Caldalkalibacillus thermarum: one gene and its partner. The protein of the gene in region 1 interacts with the protein of each later gene in a pairwise test. Links are inferred from orthologs where the notes say so. Each region holds a gene or a part of one and is shown on either strand. Other genes may lie near its edges. The genes, in order: def and IEW48_RS01445.

Region 1 (7,605 bases):
GTTTCAAACCTATTTGTTGCATGGTGTAACAGGAAGTGGGAAGACTGAGGTATATTTGCAGGCGATTGCCCATGTGCTGAAAAAGGGAAAAGAAGCTATTGTGCTTGTGCCCGAAATTTCCCTTACCCCCCAGATGGTAGAGCGGTTTAAGGGACGCTTTGGCGACCAGGTGGCGGTGGTCCATAGCCGGTTGTCTGTAGGGGAGCGATATGATACCTGGAGGAAAATCCGCAATGGCCAAGCTAAGATTGTGATTGGTGCCCGCTCCGCCTTGTTTGCTCCATTTGAGAGACTGGGACTTATTATTATCGACGAAGAACATGAAAGCTCATACAAGCAGGAGGAAAATCCTAGATACCATGCCAGGGATGTGGCAATTTTCAGAGGTCAGTATCATCAAGCTCCCGTTATTTTAGGGAGTGCTACACCGAGTTTAGAAAGTTACGCCCGGGCCCGCAAAAACGTTTATACCCTGTTGTCCTTAAAGGAACGGGTTCATGGACGAGCACTTCCGAAAGTGGAAGTGGTGGACATGCGTCAGGAGCTGCAGTCAGGCAACCGGACTTTATTCAGCCGCCATCTGTACCAGAAGATAGAAGAACGCCTGGAGCGGAAAGAACAGATGGTCCTGTTTATTAACCGCAGAGGATTCTCCACCTTTGTGATGTGCAGAGACTGTGGATTTGTGCTGCAATGTCCCCACTGTGACATTTCCTTGACTTATCATAAAGTGAATCATACGTGCCGCTGCCACTATTGCGGCCATACTGAGCGCCAGCTGATGAGGTGTCCCAACTGCCAAAGTGAACACATTCGTTTTTTTGGTACAGGTACCCAAAAAGTAGAAGAAGCATTGGCACAAACATTTCCAGGTATCCGCGTCATTCGGATGGATGTGGATACCACCAGGCGCAAAGGTGCACACGAAAAACTGCTTCATGCTTTTGGCCAGCACAAGGCAGATTGTCTTTTGGGCACCCAGATGATTGCCAAAGGATTAGACTTCGACAATGTAACGTTGGTAGGCGTTATTGCGGCTGATTCTATGCTGCACTTGCCTGATTTTAGGGCAGCTGAACGGACGTTTCAACTGCTGACCCAAGTGAGCGGACGGGCCGGCCGTCGCCAGAAACCAGGGGAAGTTGTCATTCAGACCTATACACCTGACCATTACAGCATCCAATGTGCCAGCCAGCATGATTATCACACTTTTTATGAGCAAGAGATGCGTTATCGTTTTCAAAAAGGCTATCCTCCTTTTTATTATCTCAGTTTGCTCTTATTTTCCCATCCGGATTTAACCTATTGCATCAAAGCGGCAGAGGAAGCTGCCAACTGGCTGAAACCCAGGCTTTCTAAACAGAGTCAGGTTTTAGGCCCCGTTGCCGCGCCAATTCCTAAGATAAAGGATAGATATCGGTACCAGTGCATGATAAAATATAAAAACGAGTCCCAACTTAGCCGGTTACTCATGGAGCTGTTCTATTACATGCAGCCTCACATAGCCAAATATCACTTGCAACTTCAGATTGATATGGAGCCTCAAGTGATTTTGTGATTAAAAGGAGTGAACACAACTTGGGCGTACGCGCAATTGTCAAATATCCTGACCCTGTTTTACGGGAAAAAGCGGTTGAAGTTAAACGTATTGACGAACGTTTTCATCGTTTGCTGGATGATATGGCTGAAACGATGTATGCGGCTGAAGGAGTTGGTTTGGCTGCTCCCCAAGTGGGGATTTCCAAACGGGTATTTGTGGTGGACGTTGGTGATGAAAATGGATTGCTTGAATTTATTAATCCGGAGATTATTGTCAAGGAAGGGGAACAAATCGGCCCGGAAGGCTGTCTCAGTATACCCGGAGTAAATGGTGAAGTGCGCCGGGCCCAAAAAATTAAAGTGCGTGCGATAGACCGGAACGGTGAGACGTTTGAATTGGAGGCCGAGGATCTGCTGGCCAGAGCCATTCAGCATGAACTGGATCATTTGAACGGGGTCTTGTTTATAGATATTGCGGAGAGAATTTATGATAAGGAGAATGAGCAATCCTCCTCTTAACACTTGTTTTAGCGTGACCATGAAAGGAGCAGCTGCTATGAAAATCGTGTTTATGGGCACGCCTGATTTCGCTGTGCCCTCTCTGTCCATGTTAATCGAAAATGGGTATCACGTGGCCGGAGTGGTGACTCAGCCAGACCGCCCTAAAGGAAGAAAGCGCCAGCTCGCCCCTCCGCCTGTCAAACAGGCGGCTCTTCGTTATCATTTGCCTGTGCTGCAGCCCGATACACTTAAAGATCGCGATGTGCTTAACCAATTAAAGGACTGGGCACCTGACCTGATTGTGACAGCCGCATTTGGCCAGCTGTTGCCCCCGGAGGTTTTGCAGCTGCCTCCCTTGGGCTGCATCAATGTCCATGCCTCTTTGCTGCCAAAGTACAGGGGAGGGGCTCCCATTCACCGGGCCATTATGAATGGGGAAAAGGAGACCGGGGTAACGATCATGTACATGGTTGAAAAACTGGATGCAGGAGATATCCTCACCCAGGTCCGCGTCCCCATTGACGACCACGATGATGTGGGAACTTTACATGATAAGCTGAGTCAAGGAGGGGCTGAACTGTTAATTCAAACGCTGCCGCGGCTAGAGAGAGGAGAGATCTCTCCCATCCCACAAGATGACGCTTTGGCCACCTACGCACCCGTCATTAAACGGGAAGATGAGCGGATTGATTGGTCCAAGCCCCATCATGCCGTTTACAATCACATCCGCGGTTTGCGCCCCTTTCCGGTAGCCTTTACCACTGTTAACGGGCAACCTTTGAAGGTGTGGAAAGCAATAAAAACGGATCAGGAGCAGCAAAACTTTGCTTCAGGGACCATTTACCGTTTGGACGAGACAGGGATTGGCGTGGTATGCGGAGATGGTGTAGGACTCATTTTAACCGAGATTCAACCGTCCGGAAAAAAAAGGATGTCTGCCGCTGATTTTTTGAGAGGGGCAGGAGCCGAGTGGCGCATTGGTCAGCGCCTGGGAACTTAAATTTACTTGGCAACTTGAAGACTTGGAAACGGGAGTAGAACAATGGCAAATCCAAGAGCATTGGCCCTTGATGTTTTAATCAAGGTAGAAGAACAAAAAGCATACAGTCACTTAGTGTTGAATCAAGTATTAAACAAGCACCGCCAGCTTGATTTGCGGGATCGCCATTTGTTGACGGAGCTTGTTTACGGCACTATTCAGCACCAGCGGCTCTTAGATTTCTATTTGGAGCCTTATCTCAAGCAGGGAATGGCTAAGTTGGATGTATGGGTAAAGCAATTGTTAAGGCTTAGTGCTTATCAATTATTTTTTTTGACCCGAATTCCATCCTATGCGGTGGTAAATGAAGCGGTAAAACTGGCTAAAAAACGGGGGCACCGCGGAATCCAGGGACTGATCAACGGGGTACTGCGCAATCTGTTGCGCGAGCCCAAGCGTTCACTTGACACCATTTGCGATCCTGTGGAGCGTATTGCCGTTGAAACTTCCCATCCCACATGGCTGGTGGCCCGCTGGACAGAACAATTCGGATTAAAAACAGCGCAAGAGATATGCCGGGCGAACAATGAACGCCCAGTTTTAACGGTTCGTGTCAACCCGTTAAAAGCATCCAAACAAGAAGTGATGGACCACTTAAGAGCGTTGGGATATCATGTCAGTGAAACGGCCGTAGCCCAACAAGGGCTGAGAGTGGAAAATCCGGCCAAGTTAATGGAATCCTCCCTGTTTAAACAAGGTTATTTTACCATCCAGTCAGAAAGCTCTATGTTGGTTGCCCCCCTTTTGAGGCCTGAGCCTGGGATGAAAGTGTTGGATCTGTGTGCCGCTCCCGGAGGGAAAACCACCCATTTAGCTGAGCTGATGGATAACAGAGGACATGTTGTGGCCAACGATGTTCATGCCCACAAACTTAAATTAATTAAAAAGGCTGCAAAGCGGTTAGGAATTACAATCATTAATGTCACCGCTTATGATGGGACCACAGTCAGCCCCGGGCAGCTGGGACATTTTGAGAGAATATTGGTTGACGCACCTTGCAGTGGTTTTGGTGTGATTAAACATAAACCCGACCTTAAGTGGCACAAACGGCCTGAAGATATCAAACAGATTGCTGAGTTACAGCTTCAATTGTTAACCCGTGCTGCCCAGCTGTTAATACCTGGGGGACAGCTGGTGTACAGCACGTGCACCATTGACCGGGAGGAAAATGAAAGTGTGATCACACGCTTTTTGGAGGATCACCCTGATTTTGAGGTGGGAGAGATACGTCAAATTTTTCCCCAAGACTTTGGTTCTGACGGATTTTTTATGGCGAAGTTAAACAAAGCATGATAGAGTATGTTAAAGCATGGTAGTAACGATAGAGCAGAAGGTAAGTTGAGGTGACCCCAGTGGAAGTAGCAATCAAGACACATGTCGGGCATATGCGCGAAGTTAATGAAGACTGTGCAGGTGTTTTTGAACATGAGCAGGGTGTTATGCTTGCCGCGGTGGCCGATGGCATGGGAGGGCATCGGGCCGGGGATGTGGCCAGCAAAATGGCATTAGATAAATTGCAAGATTTATTTCATGCGGTGGATCATGGGCAAGACGCCCAAGCGTGGGAGCAGTGGTTAAGGGAAAGTATTGAAACAGCCAATACCTACATATTCAACTATGCCCAGCAGCACCCCACCCATTTGGGCATGGGGACAACACTGGTCACAGCGTTATTTTTAAAGAATTGTTATCTGATTGCCCATGTGGGTGACAGCCGTGCATACCGGTATGTGCATGCTTGTTTAGAGATGTTGACAGAGGATCATTCACTGGTGAATGAGCTGGTCCGCTCCGGGCAACTGGCACCGGAGGAAGCGGAACATCATCCTCAGCGCAATGTCATTACAAGGGCCTTGGGCACTGAACGAAACGTCCGGGTTGATCTGCAGCGTTTCCAGTATGTCGGGAATGAACAAATTTTGTTGTGTTCTGATGGGCTGTCCGGTATGGTGGCGGAGCAGCAGATAAAAGAAATCCTGGAGAATCCCCATTCTGTGGATGAGAAAGCTTCTCTTTTGTTACAAGCAGCATTGGATGCTGGGGGAGAAGATAACATCACCTTAATATTGGTCAGTCATCAGGATGAAGCAGGCAGCGTAAAGTGAGGTGAAGGCAGGTGATCGGCAAAAAATTAGTTGGCCGCTATGAGCTCATGGAGCGGGTCGGCGGCGGAGGCATGGCCGTTGTGTATAAAGCCCGGGACCGGTTGCTAAACCGGATCGTAGCGGTTAAAATCTTGCGTGAACAATTTTCTGGTGATCATGATTTTGTTGATCGGTTCAGGAGAGAGGCTCAGGCAGCTGCCAGTCTGTCACATCCCAATATTGTTAACATTTACGATGTGGGAATTGATGAAGGTATCCATTTCATCGTGATGGAATATATTGACGGACCAACGCTGAAGGAATACATTGCCCAGAAGGGGCGCCTGCCGGTCGAAGAAGCTATCCATATCACCAGGCAGATTGCTGAAGCACTGGACCACGCCCATCAAAACAATATTATCCATCGCGATATTAAACCCCATAACATTTTAATCGGCCCGCACAAACATATTAAAGTGACTGATTTCGGCATTGCCAGGGCAGCAACTTCATCCACGATTACACATACCGGATCGGTGATTGGCTCCGTACACTATTTTTCACCGGAACAGGCCCGCGGAGGGGTGACCGGTCAAAAATCGGATCTCTATTCATTGGGGATTGTTTTGTATGAAATGGTCACGGGTGAGTTGCCTTTTTCGGGAGATTCACCTATCAGCGTAGCGCTTAAACACTTGCAGGAACCATTTACTGAGCCCCGCCAACTTAATCCTAATATTCCCCAAAGTGTGGAAAATATCATTTTGCGTTGCTTGGCCAAAAACCCCAGCCAGCGCTATGAATCCGCTGACGGGCTCATTCAAGACCTCAACACCTGTCTCAGCCCAGAACGGTTAAACGAACCAAAATGGACATCGGAGCAAATTGACGATGAAGATGAAGCGACCAAAGTTGTGCCAGCTATCAAAGACGATTTGTTTGAGACCAAGGTGATCGAAAAACCTGTGCAGGATACTGGAGCGGTACATAATAAAAAGCAAAACGGTGACGCAGAAGGAAGCACTCCAAAACAAAAGAAGAAACGGCGCATATGGTTGAAACTGGCCGTGATGACGTTGATTATTCTCCTGCTCAGCTTTGGCACCTATCAGGGAGTGAAAATGTATATCGCTTCCCAAGAGGTTGAGGTGCCGGATGTATATAACCTCCCCGTTGAGGAAGCGACTGAACAGCTCGAAGCGCTTAAACTGGTGGTGGATGCTTCCGCAGAACGCTATCATGATGAAGTGGAAGAAGGCCATGTGCTCCGACAAAACCCTGTACCAGGAACGGTCGTTAAAAAAGGTTCTACCGTCCGGCTAACGGTAAGCAAGGGCAAGCTCAAGATTGAAATGCCATCAGTCGTTCATTTAACTGAACAACAGGCCCGCAACGTGTTAAGAAACTTCACTGTCTATACGATGGAAGAATACCATGATGAGATTCCAGAGGGACATGTTATCTCCCAGGATCCTGAGGCAGGAGAATTGGTGGTGGAAGGCGAAACAGAGGTGCGTCTGGTGATCAGCAAAGGGAAACGGACTTTTAAAATGCCGAACTTAAAAGGTATGACGCTGGATGAAGCTAAAGCCGTTGCGGCAGAATATCAACTGGTCATAAATGAGGTTCGCCAAGGCTATTCCGCCGATTTTGCCGAGGGTCAAATCTATCAGCAATATCCCTATGACCCGGGGATGGAAGTGACAGATGGATCTAAAATTGATGTCTGGATCAGCCAAGGACCGGAAATCAGGCAAAAATCACGTCAGATTACCGTTGCCTTGGATGACGACGGGAACGATGACCATCCTGGCCGGGGCAAGGGAAAAAATAAGCAAAGGGTCAAAGTAGAAATCTTGGTCCGGGACCATCAGGGAGAACGCAAGGCATTTGCTGAACATATCAGCAAGACCAAAACGTATACGGTTGATGTTGTCGTGATCCCCCGGCAATCAGCCTTGATTCAGGTTTTTCTGGACGGTGAACTTCATCATGAGGAACAGGTAGGTTTTAATGATTAAGACCACAAATTTGAAATGGAGGTTCTTGTATGCTGCAAGGTCGCATCATCAAGGCGCTAGCGGGCTACTACTACGTGCTTGATCATAGCGGAAAAGTGTGGCAATGTCGTGCCAGAGGCGTCTTTAAGAAAAAAGGTCTGCAGCCTTTGGTAGGGGATGTGGTCCAATTTGAATCTGTTTCCGAGCGGGAAGGGTGGGTGACCCAACTTAAGGATAGAAAAAATCGGCTGGTACGTCCCCCCATTGCCAATGTAGACCAGGCCCTGCTTGTTTTTTCAGTCAAAGAACCTTCATTCAGTTCTTTTTTATTGGACCGGATGCTGGTCACTGTGGAAAAAGCTCGAATCAGGCCGTTGATCTGCTTTACCAAACTGGACTTGTGTCCGGATGACAAAAATATCCAGGCAGCCATCAACGTCTA
Region 2 (5,675 bases), on another replicon or contig:
ACAATTTGGGCCATTATTCCTGGCACGCCGGCCATGCCTGCTCCTACGATGGAAACTTTGGCGCAATGAGGTTCCACCTGAACCTCAAACTCCATTTCTTTAATCAGCGATATAGCCTGGTCGGCTACGTCATTAAACACCGTATAGGCCACGCCCATGGGATTCACATTGATGAAATCAACACTGATCTTGTTTTCTGCCATCGCCTTAAAGACTTTTAACTGCAAGTCATATTCATGTTCTTTGGCCAGCACTTTAATTTGGGTTAAGTTAGGAACATAAGCAATACCTGTAATCAAACGCTCGTTTAAATTCTCTTGATACTCTCTGACCTTATCCAATGTGGTCACCAAAGTGCCTGGATCGTCCGACATCGTGCTGCGCACCCGGATGGGCACCTGGCTTTGCATGGCAATTTCAACGGCCCGGGGGTGTATAACCTTTGCGCCTTGATAGGCCAGATTGCAAATCTCTGTATAGGTCACCCAGTTGAGCGGGGCAGCATCCTCCACAATACGGGGGTCTGCTGTCATAATCCCATCGACATCCGTAAAGATATCGACATATTCGGCTTTTAACGCCACTCCAAGGGCAGTTGCTGTGGTATCACTGCCTCCGCGGCCAAGGGTCGTAATTTCTCCAGCAGCTGTTCCACCTTGGAAACCGCAAACAACAACGACCTTATTTTTGGCAAGTTCATCTAAAATCCGTTGAGGGTTAACGGAAATGATCTGAGCCTGGCCAAACGTATCATTTGTCAGGATGCCCGCCTGAAAACCGGTTAATGCAACAGCAGGGATCCCTTGGGCGTTAAGCATGCTGGTTAACGTTGCGCTAGAGATAATTTCTCCGCAACTGAGCAGCAAATCCTTTTCCCGGTCCGAGAGATGATTGCCGTTTTGTTTGATCCACTCAAGCAGCGTATCGGTGGCGTAGGGGTCTCCCTTGCGTCCCATGGCAGAGACCACTACAACGACATGATAACCCTCTTCCCTTGCTTTTTTGATATGCTGAATGGCTTTGCCTCTAATCTCTTTATCCTTTAATGATGTTCCACCAAACTTTTGTACAATAATTTTCATCTAGAAATCCCTCTTTGGCTAAAGTAGCTGCTTCAGGATTGAAATTTTGAAATATAGGCTTCCGCAATCTGAATGCTGTTATAAGCCGCTCCCTTTAGCAAGTTGTCTGACACAACCCACAGATGCAACCCATTGGGACGGTCCAAATCCCGGCGGATTCGGCCCACAAACACTTCAGGACGTCCGGCAGCCCGAGTCGCCAAAGGATAGAGTTGTTCAGCCGGGTTATCTTCCACAATCACACCCGGAGCTTCGCGGAGCAGCTGTCTGACTTCTTCCACATTGACCTCTTGCTCTGTTTCAACATAGATAGACTCCGAGTGGCCGGTAAAAACGGGAATGCGAACGCAAGTCGCGGCTACCTCAATGGTGTCATCATGCATAATTTTTTTCGTTTCCCTAACCATTTTCATCTCTTCCAGTGTATAGTCATTTTCTTGGAAAAGATCGATTTGCGGAATAGCATTAAAGGCAATTTGGAATTTCTTCTTATCCTTGGCTACCGGCAGCACTTTCGGAGTGAACGCTTCACCATTTAAGACTTTGGCACTTTGTTCCTTCAGTTCTTCTACAGCCAAATTCCCAGCTCCAGAAACCGCTTGATAAGTGGAAACAATAATGCGTTTAAGCCCATACTTATCCTTAATGGGTTTAAGCGCAACCACCATTTGAATTGTTGAACAGTTGGGGTTGGCAATGATCCCTTGGTGCTTGCCAATATCCTCCAGATTCACCTCAGGAACAACAAGCGGAACATCAGGCTCCATGCGAAAAGCATTGGTGTTATCAATCACCAACGCACCCCGTTTAACTGCTTCTTTGGCAAACTGTTTGCTGACGCTCCCTCCTGCACTGAACAGGGCAATGTCAACACCATCAAAAGCTTCAGGAGTGGTTTCCTTAACCGTGATTGTTTCTCCCTTAAATGAGACTTGCTTTCCTGCTGAACGACGAGAAGCAAGCAAGGTGAGTTTGTGGATTGGAAACTGCCGCTCCTCTAACAGTCTGACCATTTGCTGTCCAACAGCACCTGTGGCACCAACAACTGCCACATGATATGTTTGACTATTCATGGATAAAACTCCTCCCCATGTTAAACTGCTTCACAATTTCTCTATTTTATGGTCACTATTCTAATATTTTAATTCATGTATTTATATTTTTCTACTATCATGGGTTGAAGTTGTTTCCCATCCAGAGCGGCCTCACATGTTTCCTTAATCAGTTCCATACGGGCGACCAAAGAATTCGTTTTGACAAAGGGGTTATCCTGTCCAAACGGTACAAAATAGATATTTTTGGTGTTGATCAGTTTAGCAACATTTGCCGCATTAAGTCCTAGCCCATCGTTGGTTGAAATGGCGACGACAACGGGACGAAGGTTGCGCAGTGTCGCTTTGGTTGCCATTAACACTGGACTGTCTGTTAAGGCGTTGGCTAGCTTCGCCGTCGTGTTGCCTGTCATGGGTGCGATGACCATGATATCAAGCAGTTTGGTGGGACCCAACGGTTCAGCTTTAACAATGCTGTCAATGATATCTTCACCCGTTATTGCTTTGATTTTGGCCACCCAGTCTTCCGCTTTGCCGAATTTAGTATCCGTTGTTTTCACAGTATGGGTCACAATGGGGATGACCCTTGCCCCCGCATCAACAAGTTTTTGGATTTCCGGTATGACGTCAGCATAAGTGCAATGGGAGCCGGTCAGACCGAAACCAATGGTTTTACCTTTTAAATCCATCATTTTCCCCCCCTGGCTTGTCGTTCTTCGATCAGCAGCTGTGTCACTACATTAGCCAATATGCGTCCGGCCGTTTTAGGAGCCACGATACCTGGCAAACCGGGAGCTAAAAGTGCCTTAATCCCTCTCTTCTCAGCAAACCTGAAGTCAACGCCTCCAGGATTAGACGCCAGGTCAATAATTAAGGCGTGAGAAGGTAAATGGACAATCACTTCCGCCGGAACCACTTTGGAGGGAATCGTGTTAAACAATATATCGCAGTGCTGAACATACTGTTTGATCTCCTGCAGATGGAAAGGCGTTAAACTCATTTCATAGCTGCGCGCTAAATGTTCCTTTTTACGGGCTCCGACAAAAACTTTGGCCCCAATGGCATGCAATGTTCTGGCTAAAGTCATACCCACGCGCCCCAATCCCAGCACCACACAATGAGACCCATGCAGAGTAATGTCAGTGTTTTGGATGGCCATCATCAAGGCCCCTTCTACCGTAGGAATAGAATTGTATATGGCCACATCATCCCGTTCCAAGAGCTGAACGAGCTTAAGGTTGTATTTTGAGGCCAACTGCTCCAAATAAGGGGTGGACATGCCCGTATAAATGACACAATGGTCAGGCAAGGCCTCAAGCCATTCATCTTTCAGGATAATGATTTGATCAGAAAAAATACTTTCCACAATCCCATCATCTTGTGTACCCACAACGGGAAGAATAAGGGCATCCACCTCTTCAAAAATCTCCGGAGAAGGATTTACTTTTGTTGCCCCTGGATACTGGCTCTCTAACCGGTTAAAACCTATGAGCAAGATCGTCGCATCCAATTCACTGCACTTTTTAATGACTTCTATTTGCCGGGCATCCCCGCCGATGAAAGCAACCTGACATCCCGTTAACATCAACGATTTGGCCCCTTTCTTGATCAGATTTAAATTTGCTGGATAGCCCAGTCTCTACCTTCATCGTATGACAGGGGACCAAGGGGAGTGCAGGAATTCCAGATTATTTTTTCAGTGATCTAGTCATATACTCTTCCTCTCTCCCTGAGTTCCACAATCATCATTTCCGGTCCAATCTTGCGCACGGCCCTCCACGGAATAACCAGCTCCGTCCGTTTTTTACCCAGGCCAAGGAAGGAAGCAGAGGGTAATAAGAGCGATTCTATGCTGCCAGTCGTCTCACAGATCACAAGATCGGTCTGGCCCACCATGCCCAAACGTTCGCCATTGTCCACATCGATAATTTCTTTGCTGTTCAGTTCACTTAAGCGCATTTACACCCTCTCCTTTGCACATTGATCTATTACTGTCTTATTCTCCTTTGACGAACATGATGACAAGGGCAACACGTTAAAGTTAAAAGACATAAAAAAACCCCATCAACAAGATGGGGAAGTGCTTAGACTAACAGTTGTTCCGGATGAATGCTGTCGGGGATATGCTCCAAAGGACTCACCAATGCAAAGCTGTGCTTCTGCTTGAACAACCGGGATGCCAATTGATGAACATCGTCCAGTGTAATCGCATCGATCCCAGCCACGATTTGATCCAAGGTGAGGTGTCTGTTTAAGAGCAATTCATTGCGGGCAATACGTGACATACGGGAGTTTGTGCTTTCAAGACTGAGCATCAGATGCCCTTTCAACTGTTCCTTTCCGTTCCGCAATTCCTTTTCAGTTACACCGTTTTGGGCCAGATCATGGAGGATGGATGTACATAACTCATACACTTGTTCTACCTGATGAACGGATGTTCCCGCATAAATATGCAGTGAGCCTGTTTCTTGAAAACAGGAGTGATAAGAGAATACGGAGTAAGCCAGCCCCTTCTCCTCTCTGATTTGCTGGAACAAGCGTGAACTCATACTACCGCCTAAAATATTATTTAATAAGATGAGGGCATACAGTTTTGAATCACCTAATGGCAATCCTTCTAAACCAATGCACAGGTGCGCTTGTTCTGTATCTTTCACTTTGAGTAAATGCTCACTGGTAACGCGGGGAAGGGGTTGTTTTTTTGGTTTGTGTTGGTTTTTAAAACGATCAAAATAGGTTTCTGTAAGACGAATCATTTGGTTTTCATCAATATTCCCCGCCACTGCGATCACTGTGTTTTCGGGGGTATAATACTGGTCTATATACCGCCGGAGATCCTCCGGGGTTAATTTCTGCAGGACCTCTTTGCGCCCCAAAATGTTATAGCCTAAGGAATGATTCTTGTATGTGGCCTCGGCAATCAGATCATGAACCACATCATCTGGTGTATCTTCATACATGTGCAGCTCCTCAATTACCACATTTTTCTCTTTTTCTAACTCTTCTTCACTGAAAGTGGCATTGAAAAACATATCAGATAAAACATCGAAGGCATATTCAACATGCTGATCCAGCACCTTGGCGTAATAACAGGTATATTCTTTAGACGTAAAAGCATTTAAATGGCCGCCGATGCTGTCAAAAGCTTCAGCAATATCCCGTGCGCTGCGGGTCGTAGTGCCCTTAAACAGCATATGCTCAATAAAATGTGAGATGCCATTGTTATCAGGCGTCTCGTGCTTTGATCCGGCACCAATCCAAACGCCGATGGATACAGAGCGGACCGAAGGTATTTTTTCCATGACGAGGCGCAAACCGCTTGCATATCGATGTGTTTTAATCAAGGCGAATCCTCCTTAAACGATGCCAGTAGTGCTCTGTTTAAGCAATAATATACCAAAGTTATTCAACCCTCACAATAGCCATGGTTCTCTCAGGACTGAGCACTTCCGATACGGTTCCGGCCCGTAATTCTTTTTGCAGGGCACCTTCGATCAAGTTTGGCAAAGCTTGGACGGTTGAGGCTGTCGGATGCATCAGA

The links.
Region 2: the proteins of def (region 1) and IEW48_RS01445 interact in binary tests that used the Escherichia coli proteins (3 or more experiments, as listed by UniProt). The link is inferred for Caldalkalibacillus thermarum from one-to-one orthologs.

What each region holds. Positions count from the first base shown.
Region 1 is NZ_BMKZ01000003.1:47,464-55,068, forward strand. Bases 320-3,318 are described here. They hold def (peptide deformylase), read left to right. Parts: upstream 320-1,578; coding sequence 1,579-2,058; downstream 2,059-3,318. Other genes in these bases: priA (primosomal protein N'), read left to right, coding at 320-1,558; fmt (methionyl-tRNA formyltransferase), read left to right, coding at 2,096-3,040; rsmB (16S rRNA (cytosine(967)-C(5))-methyltransferase RsmB), read left to right, coding at 3,083-3,318. In the rest of the region: more of priA, read left to right, coding at 1-319; more of rsmB, read left to right, coding at 3,319-4,372; IEW48_RS02000 (Stp1/IreP family PP2C-type Ser/Thr phosphatase), read left to right, coding at 4,432-5,184; pknB (Stk1 family PASTA domain-containing Ser/Thr kinase), read left to right, coding at 5,196-7,184; rsgA (ribosome small subunit-dependent GTPase A), read left to right, coding at 7,214-7,605. UniProt on the Escherichia coli protein: Removes the formyl group from the N-terminal Met of newly synthesized proteins. Requires at least a dipeptide for an efficient rate of reaction. N-terminal L-methionine is a prerequisite for activity but the enzyme has broad specificity at other positions.
Region 2 is NZ_BMKZ01000002.1:69,584-75,258, forward strand. The notes cover bases 136-3,038. They hold IEW48_RS01445 (aspartate-semialdehyde dehydrogenase), read right to left. Parts: upstream 2,156-3,038; coding sequence 1,115-2,155; downstream 136-1,114. Other genes in these bases: dapG (aspartate kinase), read right to left, coding at 136-1,082; IEW48_RS01450 (dipicolinate synthase subunit B), read right to left, coding at 2,224-2,823; dpaA (dipicolinic acid synthetase subunit A), read right to left, coding at 2,823-3,038. In the rest of the region: more of dapG, read right to left, coding at 1-135; more of dpaA, read right to left, coding at 3,039-3,719; IEW48_RS01460 (YlmC/YmxH family sporulation protein), read right to left, coding at 3,839-4,093; IEW48_RS01465 (M16 family metallopeptidase), read right to left, coding at 4,219-5,478; IEW48_RS01470 (polysaccharide deacetylase family protein), read right to left, coding at 5,537-5,675.